Regions from separate parts of the Nonomuraea sp. NPDC050691 genome, predicted to be linked through region 3. Evidence: riboswitches for the same ligand, from Rfam matches in the RefSeq annotation. Region 3 holds a riboswitch; each other region holds the start of a gene.
The links. Region 3 has a riboswitch for S-adenosylmethionine ahead of AB0H81_RS30100 (50S ribosomal protein L11 methyltransferase). Riboswitches for the same ligand answer to the same signal wherever they lie in the genome.
Positions count from the first base shown of each region.

Region 1: it holds a riboswitch for S-adenosylmethionine, as region 3 does, so the genes downstream of both, thrC (threonine synthase) here and AB0H81_RS30100 (50S ribosomal protein L11 methyltransferase) in region 3, are expected to answer to the same signal.
Region 2: it holds a riboswitch for S-adenosylmethionine, as region 3 does, so the genes downstream of both, AB0H81_RS03465 (aminotransferase class V-fold PLP-dependent enzyme) here and AB0H81_RS30100 (50S ribosomal protein L11 methyltransferase) in region 3, are expected to answer to the same signal.

Region 1 is NZ_JBFAIA010000270.1:275-6,746, reverse strand. Features, by position in the region: gene AB0H81_RS42705 (SAM-dependent chlorinase/fluorinase) at 1-124, opposite strand, end outside; gene AB0H81_RS42700 (DUF3263 domain-containing protein) at 242-568, shown strand; gene otsB (trehalose-phosphatase) at 609-1,376, shown strand; gene AB0H81_RS42690 (hypothetical protein) at 1,414-1,989, shown strand; gene AB0H81_RS42685 (trehalose-6-phosphate synthase) at 1,999-3,429, opposite strand; gene AB0H81_RS42680 (RNA polymerase sigma factor) at 3,461-4,015, shown strand; SAM riboswitch class I at 4,095-4,236, shown strand; gene thrC (threonine synthase) at 4,250-5,482, shown strand; gene AB0H81_RS42670 (MoaD/ThiS family protein) at 5,528-5,803, shown strand; gene AB0H81_RS42665 (cold-shock protein) at 6,078-6,278, shown strand.
Region 2 is NZ_JBFAIA010000005.1:44,552-51,023, forward strand. Features, by position in the region: gene AB0H81_RS03455 (NADH-quinone oxidoreductase subunit D) at 1-263, opposite strand, end outside; gene AB0H81_RS03460 (DoxX family membrane protein) at 409-1,182, shown strand; gene AB0H81_RS03465 (aminotransferase class V-fold PLP-dependent enzyme) at 1,281-2,525, opposite strand; SAM riboswitch class IV at 2,648-2,763, opposite strand; gene AB0H81_RS03470 (TerC family protein) at 2,883-3,632, shown strand; gene AB0H81_RS03475 (cytochrome P450) at 3,632-4,825, shown strand; gene AB0H81_RS03480 (SAM-dependent methyltransferase) at 4,862-5,824, opposite strand; gene AB0H81_RS03485 (DUF2520 domain-containing protein) at 6,341-6,472, shown strand, end outside.
Region 3 is NZ_JBFAIA010000110.1:6,118-12,589, reverse strand. Features, by position in the region: gene AB0H81_RS30110 (NADH-quinone oxidoreductase subunit M) at 1-142, shown strand, start outside; gene AB0H81_RS30105 (NADH-quinone oxidoreductase subunit N) at 139-1,980, shown strand; gene AB0H81_RS30100 (50S ribosomal protein L11 methyltransferase) at 2,227-2,955, opposite strand; SAM riboswitch class I at 2,969-3,069, opposite strand; gene AB0H81_RS30095 (erythromycin esterase family protein) at 3,318-4,475, shown strand; gene AB0H81_RS30090 (cytochrome P450) at 4,575-5,726, opposite strand; gene AB0H81_RS30085 (DHA2 family efflux MFS transporter permease subunit) at 5,832-6,472, opposite strand, start outside.

The DNA.
Region 1 (6,472 bases), on a different contig from region 3:
GGATGGCGTGGCACACGTCGATCACCCTGGCCTCGGGGGCGATACCGGCGATCACCCCGTGGCAGGCCGCCACGTAGCCGTCCTCCAGCCCGTAGTCCGTGAGAAGTGTGATGACTGAGGTCACACTTCGTGACTGTACGTCTCGCCATCCGCCATGAACAGCCGGAGTGCGCACATTACGATGGCGTCGGGCCGCATGCGCGTGTCGCCATCGTCGCGCGCAGCCTTTCGAGGAGGAACCATGGACACTGCACCGGCCGGCGGTGACAGTGCACCCCGACAACCGGAGCACGAGCAGCAACCCCTCACCCCACCCGCAGAGCTGACCTCACGTGAACGCGATCTCCTCGCCTTCGAACGCCAGTGGTGGCGTCACGCGGGCGCCAAGGAGCAGGCCATCAAGGAGACCTTCGGGTTCTCCGCCACCCGCTACTACCAGCTCCTGGGCGAGCTCATCGACAAGCCGGCCGCCCTGGAGCAGGATCCGATGCTGGTGAAGCGGCTGCGCAGGCTGCGCGCCGGCCGCCAGCGCGACCGCGCCGCGAGGCGCCTGGGCATGCGCCCCTGACCGGCTGGGTAGGGCCAGCCGCGTGAGGAACATCCCTGGAATGGAAGCCATCCTGAAGGACCCCGCGGGCGCCGTGATCGGGCTCGACTTCGACGGGACCCTGTCGCCGATCGTGCCGGATCCCGCCGCGGCCCGGATCCACCCCGAGGCGCCCGGCGTGCTGGCCGAGCTGGGCCGGCACCTGGGGGCGGTGGCCGTCGTGACCGGGCGTCCGCCCGCCACCGCCCTGGAGCTCGGCCCCGGCCTGGCCGAGGTGCCGGGCCTGGTGATCCTGGGCCACTACGGCTTCGAACGGTGGGAGAACGGCACGATCTCCGGCCCGCCGCCCCCCGCGGGCGTGCCACGGGCGGAGGCCGAGCTCCAGCTCCTGATCGACTCGCTCGGCCTGAAGGGCGTGACCATCGAGGACAAGGGCCGCGCGGTGGCCGTCCACACGCGCCGCGCCGACGACCCCGAGGGCGCGCTGGCCGTCCTGCGCGAGCCGCTGGCCGAGCTGGCCGCGAGACATGGTCTCGTCGTGGAGCCGGGCCGGTTCGTGCTGGAGCTGAGACCTCCGGGCATGGACAAGGGCCACGCGCTCGGGCTGTTCCTCGCCGAGCGGGACGCGAGATCCGTCATGTTCGTCGGCGACGACCTGGGCGACCTGGCCGCCTTCGAGGCGGTGCGCGCCTCCGGGCTGCCCGGCGTGACGGTCTGCAGCGGCTCCACCGAGGTCACCGCCCTGGCCGAACAGGCCGACATCGTGGTGGACGGGCCCGACGGTGTCGTGGCGCTCCTGCGCGAACTTGTGTCGGCTTTCAGTCGTTAGTGATTGTTTTGCAAGTGCCGGCCCCTAGGGTCGGCGCATGCTCAAGCGATACCTCGCCGCCGCGGCCGTGGCCGCGGCCACCCTCCTCGCCGTCGTCCCCTCTGCCGCGAACGCCGCGCCGGCGCAGCAGCTCAAGCTGCGCAACGGCCTGACGCTCTACATCCCGATCGAGTGGCGGGTGTACGGCATGGGCACGGACGCGGTGCAGGTGGTCACCGGCAAGTGCCGCAAGCCGCAGGGGTGGAGCTCGTACGAGTGCGACGCCTTCTACGTCTTCGGCCCGTCGTACATCAAGCGCGGCGCCGAGGGGTTCGGCCCGTACACCGGCAAGCGGCCCTTCTACACGGCGAGCGACGTGCAGCCCTGCCCGTTCAACAGGAAGTGGGACGAGGTCGTCGGCACCAAGGTCAAGAGAGGGCTGCGCCAGGTCGGGCCGGGGCACAAGGCCGCCTACAACGAGTGGAGGTCCGAGTGCGTCTCCCACTCGGGCAACAGGGTGAAGGGCCACTTCACCCAGCGCGAGTGGTACCTGCCCAAGAGCAGGATCCTCGTCGTGGACCAGTGGGACACGCCGGGGCTGACCGACACGCTGCAGCACGCCGACTGGATCTGAGGGACGCCTTCAGTGACCGGCGAGGGCGTCGAGCTGGGCCGTGAGCCACTTCTGCGGCGGCAGGGCGGTGGCCGCCGCGCGCAGCCGCTCGCCGCGCGCGCGGCGCTCGCCCTCCGGCATGACGAGCGCCTCGTGCAGCGCCACAGCCGTGCCGCTGATGTCGTACGGATTGACCAGGAGCGCGTGCTCGCCCAGCTCTGCCGCCGCCCCGGCCTCGCGCGACAGCACCAGGGCGGCGCCCGGCGACAGGATCGGGCCCTCCTTGGCCACCAGGTTCATGCCGTCGCGGATCGGGTTGACCAGCAGCACGTCGGCCATCCGGTAGGCGGCCAGTGAGCGCGGGTAGTCGTCGTGGACGTTGAGGATCAGCGGGTCCCAGTCCTCGGTGGCGTACTCGTCCTCGATCTCCTGGGCGCAGCGCTGCACCGAGGCGGTGTACTCGCGGTACTCGGGCAGGTCGTGCCGGCTCGGATAGGCGAAGGCGAGGTGGACGACCTTCCCGTGCCACTCGGGATGGCCGGCCAGGAACTCGCGGTAGGCGTGCAGGCCGCGCACGATGTTCTTGGACAGCTCCGTGCGGTCGATGCGGACGATCAGGGCGCGGTCGCCGACCTGCTCGCGCAGGGCGGTCATGTGCGACTCGACGTCGGGCTCGGCCGCCCGCTCGCACAGCGCGCCGCCGTCGACGCCGAGGGCGTGGACGCCGACGCGGGTCGTGCGCCCCTCGTGGGTGACGGTCCGGGCGTCGCGGTCCACCCGCGCGCCGAGCAGCGCCCGGCAGCAGTCCATGAACGCCCCGGCCCAGCGCGCGGTGAGGAACCCGGCGTGGTCGGCGCCCAGGATGCCTTCGAGCACCTCGCGGGCCACCTCGTCGGGCAGCAGCGAGAAGTACTCGGGCGGCGCCCACGGCGTGTGGCTGAAGTGGGCGATGCGCAGGTCGGGCCGCTCGGCGCGGAGCATGGCGGGGGTGAGGGTCAGGTGGTAGTCCTGCACCATGACGCGGGCCTCGTGGTGGGCCTCCTCGGCCAGCGCCAGCGCGAACGCGCCGTTGTAGTCGCGGTACGACTCCCACTCGCGGAGGAAGCGGGAGCCGAAGGCCGGCGCGTTGGGGGTGTCGTAGAGCAGGTGGTTGACGAACCAGAGCGTCGAGTTGGCCACCGCGTTGTAGGCGCGGTGGAACGTGGCGGCCGGGATGTCGAGCATCCGCAGGGCGCCCGTGTCGTAGCCCGCGTGGTCGAGCCGGCCTCCAGGGGCCTGCCGGGCCGCGCTGCGGTCGCCGTCGGACAGGGCGGCGCACACCCAGAGCACGTTGTGGTCCTTGGTGACTCCGGACAGCCCGGAGACCAGCCCGCCACCGCCGCGTTTCATGGTCAGCTCGCCGTCGTCGTCGACGGTGAACGAGACCGGGCCTCTGTTGGAGGCAACCAGGACGCTGTTCATTTAACCTCCCTCCGATCATAGGATCCCAGCTATGGCGCTTGATGAGCTAACCGAGGAACTTGCCCGTTCCGCCGCAGCCGGAGATCATCGCGCGCTCGGCGAGCTCCTGAAGCGGATCGAGCCCGACGTCATGCGGCACTGCGCCCGCATCCTCCCGTACCGCCAGGACGCCGAGGAGGCGTCCCAGGACACCCTGCTCGCGGTGGCCCGCAACATCGGCCGCTTCGAGGGGCGGGCCAGGTTCAGCACGTGGCTGCACATCGTGACGGCCAACTGCGCGCGCACCACGTACCGGTCGCTGAAGCGGCGGGCCGCCGAGCAGAGCTCCGACGAGCTGCCGGTGCAGAAGCCCGACGTGCGGCGGGTCAGCGTCATCGCGGGCTCGCGGCTGGACCTGCTCGACGCCATGGAGGCGCTGGAGGCCGACAAGCCCGACCTCGCCCAGGCGCTGGTGCTGCGCGACATCGTCCAGCTCGACTACAGCGAGGTGGCCGAGCAGCTCGGCATCCCGCTCGGCACCGCCAAGTCGCGCATCCACCAGGCACGCAAGTACGTGCAGGCGGCGCTCGGCGACGACTATCGGTGAGACCACTCGTCTCATGCTATGAGACGGCTGGGCAGTACCGCCACGTGGGCGGGTACAGTCTGAGGCGACAACTGAATATTGCTCATCCAGAGGGGTGGAGGGACCGGCCCTGCGAAGCCCCGGCAACCCTCCCGGCTTGAGACTCGCGACAGGGCGAGGCCGGCCGGGACAAGGTGCCAATTCCGGTCTGCGGTCAAGGTGGCCGCGGGCGAAGATGAGGGAAGGCCTCGCTTCATGTCGCTTGACTTCGGTCCTGCCACGGCTCTGTCCTGCCGCGAGTGCGGCACCCGCTACGACCTCGGCCCGAGCTTCGCGTGCCTGGAGTGTTTCGGGCCGCTCGAGGCGGCCTACTCCTTCGGCGGCGTCCGCCGCGAGGACATCGAGGCGGGCCCGGCCAACATCTGGCGCTACCGCTCGCTGCTCCCCGTCCCCGCCGACGTCGCCACCAAGCCGAACATGAACCCCGGCTGGACCAAGCTCGTCAAGGCGGGCAACCTCGGGCGCGCGCTCGGCCTCAAGTCCCTGTACGTCAAGGACGACTCGGGCAACCCCACCCACTCCTTCAAGGACCGGGTCGTCGCCATCGCCGTCGAGGCGGCGCGCAACTTCGGCTTCCACACCCTGTCGTGCTCCTCCACGGGCAACCTCGCGGGCGCGGTGACGGCCGCGGCGGCCCGGGCCGGGCTCGACGCCTGCGTCTTCATCCCCGCCAACCTGGAGCAGGCCAAGATCGCCATGGCCCGGGTGTTCGGCGGCAAGCTCATCGGCATCGACGGCACCTACGACGAGGTCAACCGGTTCTGCTCCGAGCTCATCGGCGACCCGCTGGGCGACAAGTGGGGCTTCGTCAACGTCAACCTCCGGCCGTACTACGCCGAGGGGTCCAAGACGCTCGCGTACGAGATCGCCGAGCAGCTCGGCTGGCGGCTCCCCGAGCAGATCGTCATCCCGATCGCCTCCGGGTCCCAGCTCACCAAGATCGACAAGGGTTTCAAGGAGCTGATCGCCCTGGGGCTGGTCGAGGACCGGCCGTACAAGGTGTTCGGCGCCCAGGCGCAGGGCTGCTCGCCGGTGTCGGCCGCGTACAAGGCCGGCCACGACGTGGTCCAGCCGGTCCGGCCCGACACCATCGCCAAGTCGCTGGCCATCGGCAACCCCGCCGACGGCCCCTACGTGCTCGACATCGCCCGCCGCACCGGTGGCGCGGTGGAGGACGTCACCGACGCCGAGATCGTGGAGGCGATCAAGCTGCTCGCCTCGACCGAGGGCATCTTCGCCGAGACGGCGGGCGGCGTCACGGTCGGTGTGCTGAAGAAGCTCACCGAGGGCGGCGTGCTCGACCCCGAGGCGGAGACCGTGGTGCTCAACACCGGCGACGGTCTCAAGACGCTCGACGCCGTCTCCGGGGACGCACAGCCCACGGCCGTCATCAAGCCCTCTCTCGACGCGTTCCGCGCGGCCGTCTGAGCGCCCGGCACGGCTGCTCGCACAACCAGGAAAGGCGACTAAATCATGAGTGTTTCGGTGCGGATTCCCACCATCCTGCGCACGTACACCGGCGGAAACGCGGAAGTGAGTGGCGAGGGCGCGACGCTTCGTGACGTCCTCGCAAAGCTCGACTCCGACTACCCGGGGATCGGCGCGCGAATTCTGGATGAATCGGGCAAGATTCGTCGTTTCGTCAACGTTTATGTGGGAGAAGAGGACGTCCGTTTTGCGGAAGGTTTGGACACTCCCGCACCCGACGGGGTCCAGATCTCCATCATCCCTGCGGTCGCCGGCGGCTGACGGCCCCGTACGCACCAGGGAAGGCGCCCCTCGTGGGCGCCTTCCGCTTTTCCGGGATATTCAAGGTTGAACAACTGCGCGGACGCGGATAGGAGCTGCTTCCCTTGGGCGGCGGTGGGATGAATTGCGTAGTTTGTGCTTTGACTCTGTTGCCAAACGCCGTGCCACAGGTATGGTCGAGGCGATCGTCCGGCCGATTTACCATAAGCCGTGGCGATTGCGGGTCTCGCGGACGAATGGGCGGGATCCGCGAGCCCAGTAAGAGGAGTCGGAAGTGGCGCAGGGCACCGTCAAGTGGTTCAACGCGGACAAGGGCTACGGCTTCATCGCGGTAGACGGTGGTAAGGATGTATTCGTCCATTACTCGGCAATCATGATGGACGGCTATCGCTCCCTCGAACAAGGTCAGCGGGTCGAGTTCGAGATCACTCAGGGCCAGAAGGGGCCGCAGGCGGAAGCCGTCCGCGCGGTCTGACCCAGGTCGCTGGCGTTCAACGGCAGGCCGCGCGGCAGCGCAGTCCGTACGGCCTGCCTCTCCCCTCCTTCGTCGATGATGCGGCGGGTCCTTCGGGGCCCGCCGTACGGCTGACCTGGGCACCCACGGTGTTCGCTTGCACTCGACCGGGTAGAGTGCTAAACAGTTCGTTGGCACTCTCTGTTCGTGAGTGC
Region 2 (6,472 bases), on a different contig from region 3:
TCGTTGGCGAAGCCGGACAGCCAGTCGTGCCGGTTGGCCAGCATGATGATCTGCCGGAAGTCGCGCACCTCGAACAGCTTCTCGGCGCCCCGGTGCATGTAGCCGATGATCGGCTCGGCCGTGGCGATGCGCTCGCCGTCGAGCGTGAGGCGCAGCCGCAGGACGCCGTGGGTGGACGGGTGCTGCGGGCCGATGTTGAGGATCATGTCCTCGGTCGCCAGCTCTTTCGCGCCCGCGCCGATGCCGACCACGCGTTCCGTCATAGGGCCATGCTGCCACCGGCCGCCGTGCCGATCCAGCGCGGGGTGGCCGGCCTCTGTCCTCGCGGCACGGTCAAGGAACGGTATGGACGCGCATCGCTAAAACCGGACTAGGGGAGATAAAGCGGTATCGGGGGGAGGTATCTCTATGAAGAGATTCGTGTTCGATGTAGCCGCGTTGATCTCGCGCGTCCTGATCGGCGTCATCTTCGTGTCTACCGGAATGCAGAAGTGGCAGGCCGGCCTGGGGGCCACGTCCAAGATGTTCACCCAGGCCGGCGTGCCGTTGCCACAGCTCGCCGCCGCGTACGCGATGACGGCGGAGACCCTGGGGGGCGCTCTGCTGATCATCGGGCTCGCTGTGCGCCTGGGGGCGCTGGCGCTGCTCGGCGTGCTCGCGGGAGCCTTCGTCTTCGTCCACATGGGGCACGGGATCTCCAGCAAGACCGGTGGCTGGGAGTTTGTGGGAGCCCTGGCGGCGGGATGTGTGCTGCTGCTCGCGCTGGGGGGCGGGCGAATCGGCGTCGACGGGGTGCTGTCCGCCTGGTACCGGCGCCGTCGCGTCCAGAAGCAGGCGGCCGGCGCCCCCGCGGGCGCGGGCGCCGGCGCGGCCTCGACGGAGCCCATGTACCGGGGGCCGATCCCGGCCGTGCCGAAGACGTCTCCACCGGAGCGCGCGGCTCCGGCCGGGCCCAGGACACCTCCGGCAGAGCCTGCGACACCTTCGGGCGAGCCGACCACGCCCATGCACAGGGCCGAGACTCCAGGGGAGACGGGTGGCACGGCGGCCGGGGACACGACGCCCCGGCACCCGTACGGTGACCAGGGACGCCGTCCCGGTGACCTCAACGAGGAGGACATGAGCGACATCGACGCCCTCTTCTCGGAGGACCACCCGACCCGCAAGCCGCCCAACCGCTGACCGCGCCGGACCGCCCGCCGCCCCTTGGGCGGACCGCCTCACACGTGGCCGCCTCGGGGGAGGCAGGGCGGAGCCAGCTCAGAGCGAGGCGGTGGCCGTCAGGACGAGACGGTGGCGTGGCGGGTGGTCAGGTCGCGGAGGGCGGCCACGAGACGGTCCACGTGCTCCTCGGTGGTCCCGATCCCGATCGAGGCCCGCACCGCCGAGGCCGTGCCGTCCTCGCAGCCCTCATCCGCGGTGCCGCCGAGCAGGTGCCGCACGAACGGGTGCGCGCAGAACTTCCCGTCCCGCACCCCGATCCCGTACTCGCCCGACAGCGCCTCGGCGACCTCGCGCGCCGCGAGCCCGTCCACCGTGAACGACACGATGCCCACGCGCGGGTGGTCCGGCCCCCACAGCGACAGCTCCCGCACGCCCTCGATCGAGGCGAGCCCGGCGCGCAGCCGCGCGATCAGCCGCTCCTCCTCGCGCACCAGCGCGGTCCAGCCCGTGGCGGTGAGCGCGTCGCAGGCGGCGGCCAGCGCGATGGCGCCCAGCACGTTCGGCGTGCCGGCCTCATGGCGCGGCTCCGGGTCCTCGTGCCACTCGGTGGCGCCGGAGCCGGCCGGGGCGACCGAGCGGACCGCCCCGCCGCCCTTCAGGTACGGCTCGCCCTCCGCCAGCCAGTCGCGGCGCCCGACCAGCACCCCGGCGCCGAACGGCGCGTACAGCTTGTGGCCCGAGAACGCCACGTAGTCGAGGTCGAGCGCCGTCAGGTTGAGCCGCCGGTGCGGCACGAGCTGGGCGGCGTCCACGAGGATGCGCGCCCCGTGGCGGTGCGCGATGTGGGCCAGCGCCGCGATCGGCCACAGCTCGCCGGTGACGTTCGAGGCGGCCGTGACGACGAGCAGCTTGGGCCCGTCCAGGGCGGCCAGCGCCTCGTCGGCCGCGCGGACGGCCTCGCCGGGGAACGCGGGCGGCGCGAGCCGCACCACCCGCTCCCACGGCAGGAGCGAGGCGTGGTGCTCGGTGTCGAAGACGACGGCCGTGGTGCCGGCGGGCAGGCAGCCGGCCAGCAGGTTCGTGGCGTCGGTGGTGTTGCGGGTGAAGATCACGGCGTCGTCGGGGCGGGCGCCGGCGAAGGCGCGGACCGTGTGCCTGGCCTGCTCGTACCGGGCGGTGGTGAGCTGGGAGGCGTAGCCGGCGCCGCGGTGGACGCTGGAGTAGGCCGGGAGCGCGGCGGTGACGGCGGCGCTGACCGGCTCCAGACAGGGGGCGCTGGCCGCGTAGTCCAGGTTGGCGTACCCGACGAGGCGCCCGCCCTTGACCGGCACCTCCAGGTCGGCGCCGAGCACGGCGGGGATCTGGCGGTGACCGCGCGGCTGCGACGGCGCGGCGGCGGACTGGGCGGGAACGGTGCCGAAGATGCTCAACGTGGACAAGGCGAACCTCCTGGAGGGCCATCGGACCCCTGGAGCAGCCTCGGAGCCCGCGCTTGCCCGCCACACCTCGTGACGGACCAGGTCTTCACCCGGGGCACCCCGCCGCGGACGCGAGGGTTGCCGGCCAGCGAGCCGGGGCTTGGCGCTGGCACTCATGACCTATGTCCCGAACTATAACCGACGCTCCCGGCCGGATCGCAACCTCGCGAACTTCCCGGGCCCCTGAGTCGTTGGTCCTGGGAAACCCGCAGACCCCGGTGCGAACGTGGAGGTAAGCAGATGCTGGACTGGGTGACCGACCCTCAGATCTGGATAGGGTTCTTCACCCTTGTCGCTCTGGAGATCGTCCTAGGTATCGACAACATCATCTTCATCTCCATCCTCGCCGGAAAGCTCCCGCCCGAGCAGCGCGACAGGGCCCGCGTGCTCGGTCTCGCGGCGGCGCTGGTCAGCCGGCTGCTCCTGCTGCTGGCGCTGTCGTGGGTGGTGCGGCTGACGGCTCCGCTGTTCGAGGTGTTCGGCTACGAGATCTCGGGACGCGACCTGATCCTGCTGCTGGGCGGGCTGTTCCTGCTCGCCAAGAGCGTCACCGAGATCGGCCACAGCATGGAGCTGAAGGAGGAGGACGGCAAGAAGCGCGCGGCCACCTCGTTCGTGTCGGTCATCGTGCAGATCATGGTGCTCGACGTCGTCTTCTCGCTCGACTCGGTCATCACGGCCGTGGGCATGGTGGACGAGCTGGGCGTGATGGTCGCCGCCGTGATCGTGGCCGTGCTGGTGATGCTGTTCGCCTCCGGTCCGATCAGCCGGTTCGTGGACCGGCACCCGAGCATCAAGATGCTGGCCCTGGCGTTCCTCGTGCTGATCGGCGTGGTGCTCATCGCCGAGGGGCTCGGCCAGCACATCTCCAAGGGCTACATCTACTTCGCCATGGCTTTCTCCGTCATCGTGGAGCTCCTGAACATCCGCATGCGCAGCCGTCACGCCAGGCAGCTCACCGCCTCGGAGGAGCCTCCTAAGATGCAGTAGTGCGCTTTGACCCCCAGAATCCGAATTTCGTCGCCGACCCGTACGACGTCTACGACGAGCTGCGCCGCACGGCGCCGGTGACCTACTACGAGCCCACCGACCAGTGGCTCATCTCCCGGCACGCCGACGTGAACGCCCTGCTCAGGGACCGCCGCCTGGGCCGGACCTACCTGCACGTGGCCACCCACGAGGAGTTCGGCCGGCGGCCCGAGCCGGACTTCCAGGAGCCGTTCTGGCGGGTCAGCAGGAACGGCATGCTGGAGGTCGAGCCGCCGCTGCACACGCGGCTGCGGCGGCTCGTGTCCAAGGCGTTCACGCCGCGCATGGTCGAGTCGCTGCGCCCCCGTGTGCGGGCGATCGCCGGGGACCTGGTGGACGCGTTCGTGGAGAAGGGCGGCGGCGACCTCATCGCCGAGGTCGCCGAGCCGCTCCCGGTGACGGTCATCGCGGAGATGCTGGGCATCCCCGAGTCCGACCGGCACCTGCTGCGCCCCTGGTCGGCCGACATGTGCGGCATGTACGAGCTGAACCCCACGCCCGAGGCGCAGCACGCGGCGGTGCGCGCGGCCGAGGAGTTCGAGGCGTACCTGAAGGTCCTGGCCCGCGAGCGCGCCGCCGCCCCCGGCGACGACCTGATCAGCGCGCTGGCCGGCATCGACGAGCTGACCGACGACGAGCTGGCCGGCACCTGCGTGCTGCTGCTCAACGCCGGCCACGAGGCCACGGTCAACGGCACGGGCAACGGCTGGTGGTCGTTGTTCAGGCACCCGGAGGAGCTGGCCAGGCTGCGCGCCGACCGGTCCCTGCTGCCGACGGCGGTCGAGGAGGTGCTGCGCTACGACACGCCGCTCCAGCTCTTCGAGCGGTGGGTGCTGGAGGACGTCGAGGTCCACGGCGTGCGCATCCCCCGCGGGTCCGAGGTGGCGCTGCTGTTCGGCTCGGCCAACCGTGACCCGGAGGTGTTCGGCGACCCGGACCGGCTGGACGTGGGCCGGGCCGACAACCCGCACATCTCGTTCGGCGCGGGCATCCACTTCTGCCTGGGCGCGCCGCTGGCCCGCATCGAGATGGTGGAGTCGTTCGGCGCGCTGCTGGACCGGACGAGCGAGCTGGAGCTCGTCAGCGAGCCGTCCTGGAAGCCGGGGTACGTGATCCGCGGGCTGCGCGCCCTGGACCTTCGCGCCGCCGCCTGATTCGGCCGCCTGGATCCGGTGGGTGACTTCGGGGGCTCAGCGGCGCTGGGCGAGCCAGCCGAAGCCGCCCAGCCCGTTCGGGTCGATCAGCTCGGCCTCCTCCGAGGCGCGCGCCAGCGCCCGGAGATAGGCCCGCGGATCGCTGCGCGCGAGGTCCAGTGACGGGCGTGTCCCGGTGATGCCCAATGACCGCAACGCGGAGCGTTGTGTGGACAAGGTTGTGGATATCGCGCCGGCGCGCGCACCGGCCTCGGCGCACGCGTCGAGCGCGACGTGCGCGGTGATGTCGCAGGTGCCGTCGGGTGTGGCCGCCACGACGGCCCCGTCGCGGTACCCGGTCAGAGTGCCCAGAGCCGGACGGTTATCCACAGGGTGTGCATAATCCACCGCGACCGCGAGTCCGCCCGCGAGCCGTCCGATGACCGACGCCCAGGCCGTGTCGCGGGGATGGCCGATCTCGGCCCGGGAGCCCACGCAGGACAGCGGCCACCAACGGTCGAGCCATGCCCGGTCCTCGGGGCTCACGGGGTCGCCGAGCCGCTCCTCGCCGGTGCGGGTGTCGACCAGGACCAGCCGTGGCCCTTCCGCGGTCTGCTCGGCGACGTCCACCGGGACGTTGTCGAGCCACTCGTTGGCGATCGCCAGGCCGGTGATGACCGGCGGCGGCTCGGACGCCCAGGTGATCGTGAAAGGCAGCCCGAGTGGTCTGGGGGAGAGGTCGACGGCCGTGACGCGCAGCCGCCGGCGCAGCGACGGCCCGGCCGCCTCCAGCACGTGCCGCACGAGCATGCCCTCGCCGGCCCCGATGTCGACGAGGTCGAGGGTGTCCGGGCGGCCGAGTTCGGCGTCCACCTGGGTCAACAGCGCGAGGACCGCGTCGGCGAAGGCGGGGGTGGCGCTGACCGAGGTGCGGAAGTGGCCCGAAGGGCGCTCGCGGAGGTAGAAGCCGCCCTCGCCGTAGAGCGCGCGCTCCATCGCGGCGCGCCAGGTGAGCCACATGGGTGGACTATCTCATGATCCAGCGATGACACGTACCGTCATCGCGACACTACCGTTTGTCATCGTCTTGCGCTAATCTTTGCCGGACGCCGCCGCGGGCCCGGCGATCTCGATCACATCGCCGCGGGTCCACGGCGCGCCGCCGGGCGCGGCCGGCACGGAGGAGGGGTCGGACGCGCGTGGTGTCGCGGGGCGGCGCGGAGCTCGGGCGGCCAATGGCGGCCTGCCCGAGCTCCGGTTTCCCGGCCGGCCAGTCGGCGGATGGGCGGCCAGGAGCGCGCACCTCCAAGGGGCTCGCACACCGGCGCGGGCACCGGGTCGGGTCGGCGACCCGGCGCCCGTGACCGTGCGGGTGGACCCTCTCCTCATCTCTTCCGACAGGAGATACGCTCACATTTGCTTCCCTTGTCCCTTTTGTCGCTAACTCAACATGCAGCAAAACCCCGGTCACGTAGGCAGTGACGCCCGGCCGTTACGCTGGTCGGCAGGCCATCAGGTCGACAGGGGTGGGAACGCATGGACGCAGGCGATCGCCCGGCACGGCTGGCCGTGGGCGTGCTGGGAGCAGGCAAGGTGGGCTCCGCGCTCGGGGCGGCGCTGGCAGGGGCCGGACACCGGATCGTCGCCGCCAGCGGGGTCTCCGACGCC
Region 3 (6,472 bases):
GCCGCCGCGTGACATCCAGCCGTACGAGATGGTCGCCTGGGTGCCGTTGATCGTGCTGATTCTGCTGTTCGGACTCTGGCCGGGGCTGCTGATGTCCCTCACGACGCCGGCCGTGCAGACGCTCCTGGGAGCCCTGTCATGATCCAGCAGATCGACTACTTCGTCATCGCTCCGCCGCTCGTGCTGGCGCTCGTGGCTGGGCTGGTGCTTCTTCTCGACGCCTTTCTGCCCGCCGGTCCGAAAGTCAGGACAGGGCTGGGCCTGACGGCGCTCGGGGGCGTGGTCGTGGCTCTCGGCTTCGTCGTGGCCCAGTCCGTACGGCTCGCACGGGCAGGACAGGACGGCCGGGGCTTGGCCACGTTCTGCGTACCTGACGGCCTGGCAGCGCAGGCCGTACCGGGCGGTCTGGCGCAGGCCGTATCCGGCGGCTCGGGGCAGGCTGTGGCCGGGGCGGATTCCGTTGGCGTGTCGCAGGTCCTCGGCGCGGCGCGTTCTGTCGAGGCGGCGCAGCAGGTCACGGCCCTGTGCTCGTTCGTGGCTGATCGGTTCACCTTGGTCTTCGCCGGGCTGGTGCTGGTCGCGGCCCTGGTCATCGTGCTGATGTCCATGTCGGAGCTGGCCACGGGAGGCATACCCACCGGAGAGTGGTACTTCCTCCTGCTCTGCACCATCGTCGGCGCCGTGACGCTGCCCGCGTCGCGCGACCTGATCATGCTGGTGGTCGCACTCGAGTTGGTGTCGCTGCCGGTTTTCGCGCTCACGGCGCTGAAACGGTACGACGGGCGGGCCTCGGAGGCCGCGGTCAAGCTGTTCGTCGTCTCGGTGGTGTCCACGGCGATCATGCTGTTCGGTGTGTCGCTGTTGTACGGCGTCGGCGGCACGGTGTACCTCTCCCGCCTGGGGGAGATCTTCAGCGGTGCCGCTCCGGCGCCGGGGGTGGCGGGCGCGGCTTCACCGGAAGCCCTGGCGACGTCCCCCGCGGCGGGTGTCATCACGGTGGGTGTCGTGCTGGTGCTGGCGGGGTTCGCGTTCAAGATCGCCGCGGTGCCGTTCCATGCCTGGGCGCCCGACGTCTACCAGGGCGCCCCGGTGCCGGTCGCCGCGCTGCTGTCCGTGATCTCGAAGGCGGCGGGGTTCGCGGGGTTGATCCTGCTGCTCGTCACCGCGCTGTCCGGCCAGTCCGTGACCTGGACGCCCGTCGTCGCCGTCATCGCCGCGCTCACCATGACAGTGGGCAACCTGTTGGCCCTGCGCCAGCGCTCCGCCGTGCGCCTGCTGGCCTGGTCGTCGGTCGCCCAGTCGGGTTACATCCTGGCCCCGCTGGCGGTCGCCGCCCAGGCTGCCGAGAGGGTGGCCGCGTCAGGTTCCGCGGCCGTGGCCGGTCATGAGGCGGCGACGGTGGGGGTGGGCGGCTCCGGCCATGTGCCCGCGGTCATGAGGGCGCCGGGGGATACGGTGGTGACGGTGGCCGGCGGGGCAGGGCACGGGTCTTCTATGCCGGGGGCCGAGGTGTTCGTGAGCGGACCGGTCGGCGCATCCCTGGCCTACCTCGTCATCTACGCCGCCATGAACCTCGGCGCGTTCGCCGTCGTCATGCTCGTGTCCCGGACGACTGCCCGCAACGAGCTGGACGACTATCGCGGGCTCGCCCACCGCAGCCCGGTGGCGGGGCTCTCGCTGGCGTTCTGCCTGGTGTGCCTGGCGGGTCTGCCGCCCGGCTTGGCGGGGCTGTTCGCCAAGGTGGTGGTCTTCCGCGAGATCGTGAACGGTGGCGCGGGCTGGCTGGCCGTGGTCATGGCGGTCAACACGGTGATCGGGCTCTACTACTACGTGGCCTGGACCGCCCGGGTCCTCACTCCGGCGCCGTCGCCGATCGGCCGGCGCGTTTTTCCTGCGGCCTGGGTGGCCGTCGGGTTGGCGGTGGCCATCACGGTGATGTTCTCGCTCGCGCCTCAGCTGGTGTTCGACCTGACCTCGTAGCACCGCTCTCCGGTGACGGTTGGGGGTTCTCGGCTTGGTGGGGTCAGGCGAGAGTCTTCCTGAACGCCTGCTGGGAGGGGGGACGCGAACCTAGGGAGTCGGGGTGCGTGCCGGGGGAGTCGGGATGCGTGCCGGGGGAGTTGAGATGCGTATCGGGGTAGCCCGGACGCGTACCGAGGTGGCGGGGGGATGAAGGCGCGGCGCTTCGGGCAGTGCTCGCGGCCGGGGCTTCGGTCCGCCCGCCGGTTATCGGTTGAGGTGGGACAACGGCGGGGACAGCCGGGTGAACTCCCAGATGTTGACGCGTCCGCGTAGGTCAGGCACGAGGCTGCGCCAGGCCGGGTCGAAAGGCAGCTCGATGTCGGCGAGGAGTCGGGGTTCGGTCCAGTTCGGGTCTTGCAGCGCGGTTGGATCGAGTACGGCGGCCGCGGTGGTGCGTACCCGCTGGGCGCTGGAATGGGCGAGGATCAGCCGGAGGGCGTCCAGGCCGTCCTCACCACCGCCGTCGTGCAGATGACGCTGGTCGGCCGGCACGTCGGGCAGCAGCACGGCGGGACGTTGCGGCGGGTTGACGGCTAGAAGGTCGGCGCTCATCGGGGCAAGGAGACGCCAGTCGGCCTCCCACAGGGTCAGCCGCTCCCGCGCCTCGTGCCCGAGAAGGTCGACGACGTTGCGGGCGGTGTCAGCGAGTGCGGCCGCGTCGTAGTCCTGAGCGATCACGTGCCGGGCTCCGGCGGCCAAGGCGGCGACAGTGACCAGGCCGGCTCCACAGCCCGCGTCCACGACGACCTGGGCTCGGGTGTCGTGCATGGTGGAGGCGAGAAAGGCGGAGAACGTCGACGGCCGGTGCACACCCGGGCCGGCTTCCAGCTTCCGCCCCACGGCGGCCCAGTGGTCGAGGGACTTGCCCTCGCCGGGCGTCCATGCCATGGGCCCGGAGCGGGGCATGTCGTAAGAGGAAGCGTCACGTCGCATGCTTATCGGGACTCCCTCATCGTCTCCTGGCAGTGGCACCTTTCCCGCGGGCTTCCGCCGGGGAGGTTGCCGGACCGTCGCAGGGCCAGGTCCCTCAAGTCCTCTGGATGATCGGCTGTGCCGCGATGCTGCCAGGTGACGCCGGATGCCGTCAAACGGCCGGCATGCTCTGCGCCACGGCGACCAGCGGGCACCGCGTTGCGTCCGGGCGATCTGCCGACCGGTCCGTCGAACGTCCGCAGCAAGTTCGGGAACCGGTTCCCCTGGCTCATGGATGTATAGCTGGTTGAAGGTTCAGCGCGGGTGCGAGGCGACTATCCAGCAAAAGTCTCCACCGAATGTTCAACGATACCGTTCAAGGTGTGGATATCAAGGAAACGGCCCGGCCGCTTGATGGCGCGGGCATCTCGGCGTTCCTGCGGTCGTTGCCCGCCAAACCCCAGCTGCTCGGCCTGGGCGAGGCCAGGCACTTCGTGGAGGAGCTCGGGGACCAGCGCAACGAGATCTTCCGGCATCTGGTCGAGCACGAGGGCTACCGGTCGTTCGCCATCGAGAGCGACTGTCTCATGGGCCTCCTGGTGGACGACTACGTCACAACGGGCGCGGGCACGCTCGACGACGTCATGGAACGCGGCTTCAGCCACAACTTCGGCGCCTCACCGGCCAACCGCGAGCTCGTGCGCTGGATGCGGGCGTACAACGAGGGCCATGACGAGAAGCTGCGGTTCTTCGGGTTCGACGGCCCGCTGGAGTACTGGGCGGCGAGCCCGCGCCAGGCCCTCACCGCCCTCTACGGCCTCCTCGACGGCCCGCTCCCGTGCACGATGGAGATGCTCGACACGCTGCTGGGCGCGGACGAGCGATGGTCGAACGAGGCCACGGTCATGGACCCGTCCCAGTCGATCGGCCGGTCCGCCGAGGCCCACCGGCTGCGGGTGATCGCCGACGACCTGGTGGCGCTGCTGGAGACGCAGGCGCCGGGGCTGAGCGCGGAGGACAGGGAGCGGGCGGAACTGTACGGGCGCACGGCGGTCGGCCTGCTGCGCTACCACCATGGGATGGCCGACACGTCTCCGGCCCGGATAGCCACGCTGTCGGCCCTGCGGGACGCGCTGATGGCCGCCAACCTGCGTGCCGTCGCCGAGCACGGCCCGGCCCTGGTCTTCGCCTCCAACCTCCACCTGCAGCGCAACAAGAGCCTCATGGCGTTCGGCGACCAGCGGCTGGAGTGGTGGAGCGCCGGGGCGATCACCGCGGCGCACCTGGGCGACCGGTACGCCTTCCTGGCCTCGGCCCTCGGCACGGTGGGCGACCACGTCCCGCCCCCGGACACCGTCGAGGGCGTCCTGTCCGCGCTCCCGTGGACTCACTCGCTCGTCGACGCCCGCCGCCTGGCTGAGGCCGTCACCGAGTCCGCCCCACGTGTCTCCCCCGACTTCAAGTACTTCCCCTTGGACCCGGCCCAGCTCGACATGATCGACGGTGTCGTGTTCCTCAAGCAGGTGGTGAGACTGGGGTGACGTCAGGCTGGGCGGGAGTCCCCGGAGTCCAGACCGCCCAGCGCCATCTGGAACAGGACGCCATCATCGCCCCGGGCCATCGCCGAGATGCTGTCGCTGTCACCTGGCGCTGAGCGTGACGGGGAGGGCGGTCAGGCGGCTTCCTTGGATGCCGCCGGCGGTGATCTGCCGCAGGTCGGCGAACGGCACCGCGAGGCGCGCGTCGGGGAAGTCGGTCCGTAGGACGTCCACGAGCGTGCTGAGCTCGAGCTGGGCGAGCTGCGCGCCGGTGCAGTAGTGCGGGCCGGCGCCGTAGGTGAGGTCGGGCCTGGCCGGGCGGCCGGGGTCGGTGTTGATGCCCCGGATGTCGACGAGCACGGGCGAGCGGGCGGGCACCCGCACTCCGGCGAGCTCGACGTCGGTGGTGGTGAATCGCCAGAGGGTGAAGGGGGCCGGCGGGTGCCGCCGCAGTGTCTCCCGGACGAGCTCGCCGGTGGGGGCCTTGTCCGTCGTCGGGCGGTCGGGGTCGAGGGCGTACGCGAGGAGGAAGCCCGCGGCCGCGTCGGTGGTGAGCTGCCCTGCGAAGATCAGCGCGAAGAGCAGGTAGTGCAGTTGCGTCTCGGTGAGTTCGTCGGGGACCCGGTCGCGCAGCTCGACGGCCAGGCCGGTCCGGCCGTCGCGGAGTGCGGCGGCGGCCAGCTCGGCGAACGTGGCCATGGCCGTCGCGACGTCCTCGGGACGGCCGCTGGACATTGCCCGGCAGGCCGCGATGGCCTGATCGATCCTGCCGAGGGGTACGCCGAGCACGTCGCAGATGACGGTGAGGGGAAACCGCGTGGTGAAGTCCGCCATCAGGTCGACCGTCTCGCCGGCGGCGGCGAGCTCGGTGAGCAGCCGGCGGGCGATGGCCGTGATCCGCTCGGTGTGGTCGTGCAGTCGCCGGGCGGTGAACAGCGGGGCGTGGGCGCGGCGTAGCCGCTCGTGCGCCGGGCCGTCGAGGGTGGTGAGCGACGGTTGCGCGGCGGCGGTCGGTTCGAGGCCCGCGGTGCGGGGGTCCCAGTGCGCCGGCGCGTACGCGGGGTCCTTCACGAGGCCCGGGTGTGCGAGGACCTCACGCGCCAGCGCGTAATCGGTGATGATCCACACCGGGCCGCCCGCGGGTGCGCCGGCCCGGACGATGGGGCCCAGGGCGCGCAGGGCGGCATGGGCCGGATGGGGTTCGCCGATGCCGCGGACGGTGGCGGCGAACGGGTCGGCTTCAGCGTGAGACATCGGGGCTCCTTGAGGGTCTGCCGGGATCTCGGCAAGGTGGAGGGACGCCGGTCAGGCGTCCGGCGCCTTCTGGTGTCCGGGCCTTGGGTGCCGGACGGCCGGTGGTCAGAGTCGTACCGGTTCCCTCGGGGAAGGGGCCGCGGGCGCGGGGATGCGGGTGGTGGCGATGAGCCCGAGCAGGAGGAGCCCCGCGGCGAGGTAACCGCTGACGGCGACGCCTTCGGTCATCGCCGCGCGTGCCGCGTCGGCGACCACGACGGTCCGCGGGTCGGCGGAGACCGCTGTGATCGCCGCTCCCGCGCTGTCGGTGACCGTCCGGGTGAGCGTCTCGGACTGTGCCGCGGGCACGTCGGACGCGGTGAGGCGCTGGTGCAGGCTGGAGCTCAGGGTGGTGAAGAAGACGGTGGTGAGTACCGCGATGCCCAGGGCGGAGCCCAGTTGCCGGAAGGCGCTCTGGATGCCGGAGCCCTGGCCCGCGCTGTGATGCGGGATGTCGGCGAGCACGACGTTGGTGACCTGGGCGGTGGCGAACCCCACGCCCACGCCGTACAGGAACAGGGCCAGCGCGATCGGCCACCAGGGACTGTCGGTGGCGGCGACCAGGGCCAGCAGGGTCAGGCCGGCGGCCTCCAGGGCCAATCCGACGCGGACCTGGCCGAGTGCCGTGACCTTGAGGCCGAAGCCGGCGCCGCTGGCGACGAAGCTGCCCACGGCGAGCGGCAGGAGCGCGAGTCCGGCCTGCAGGG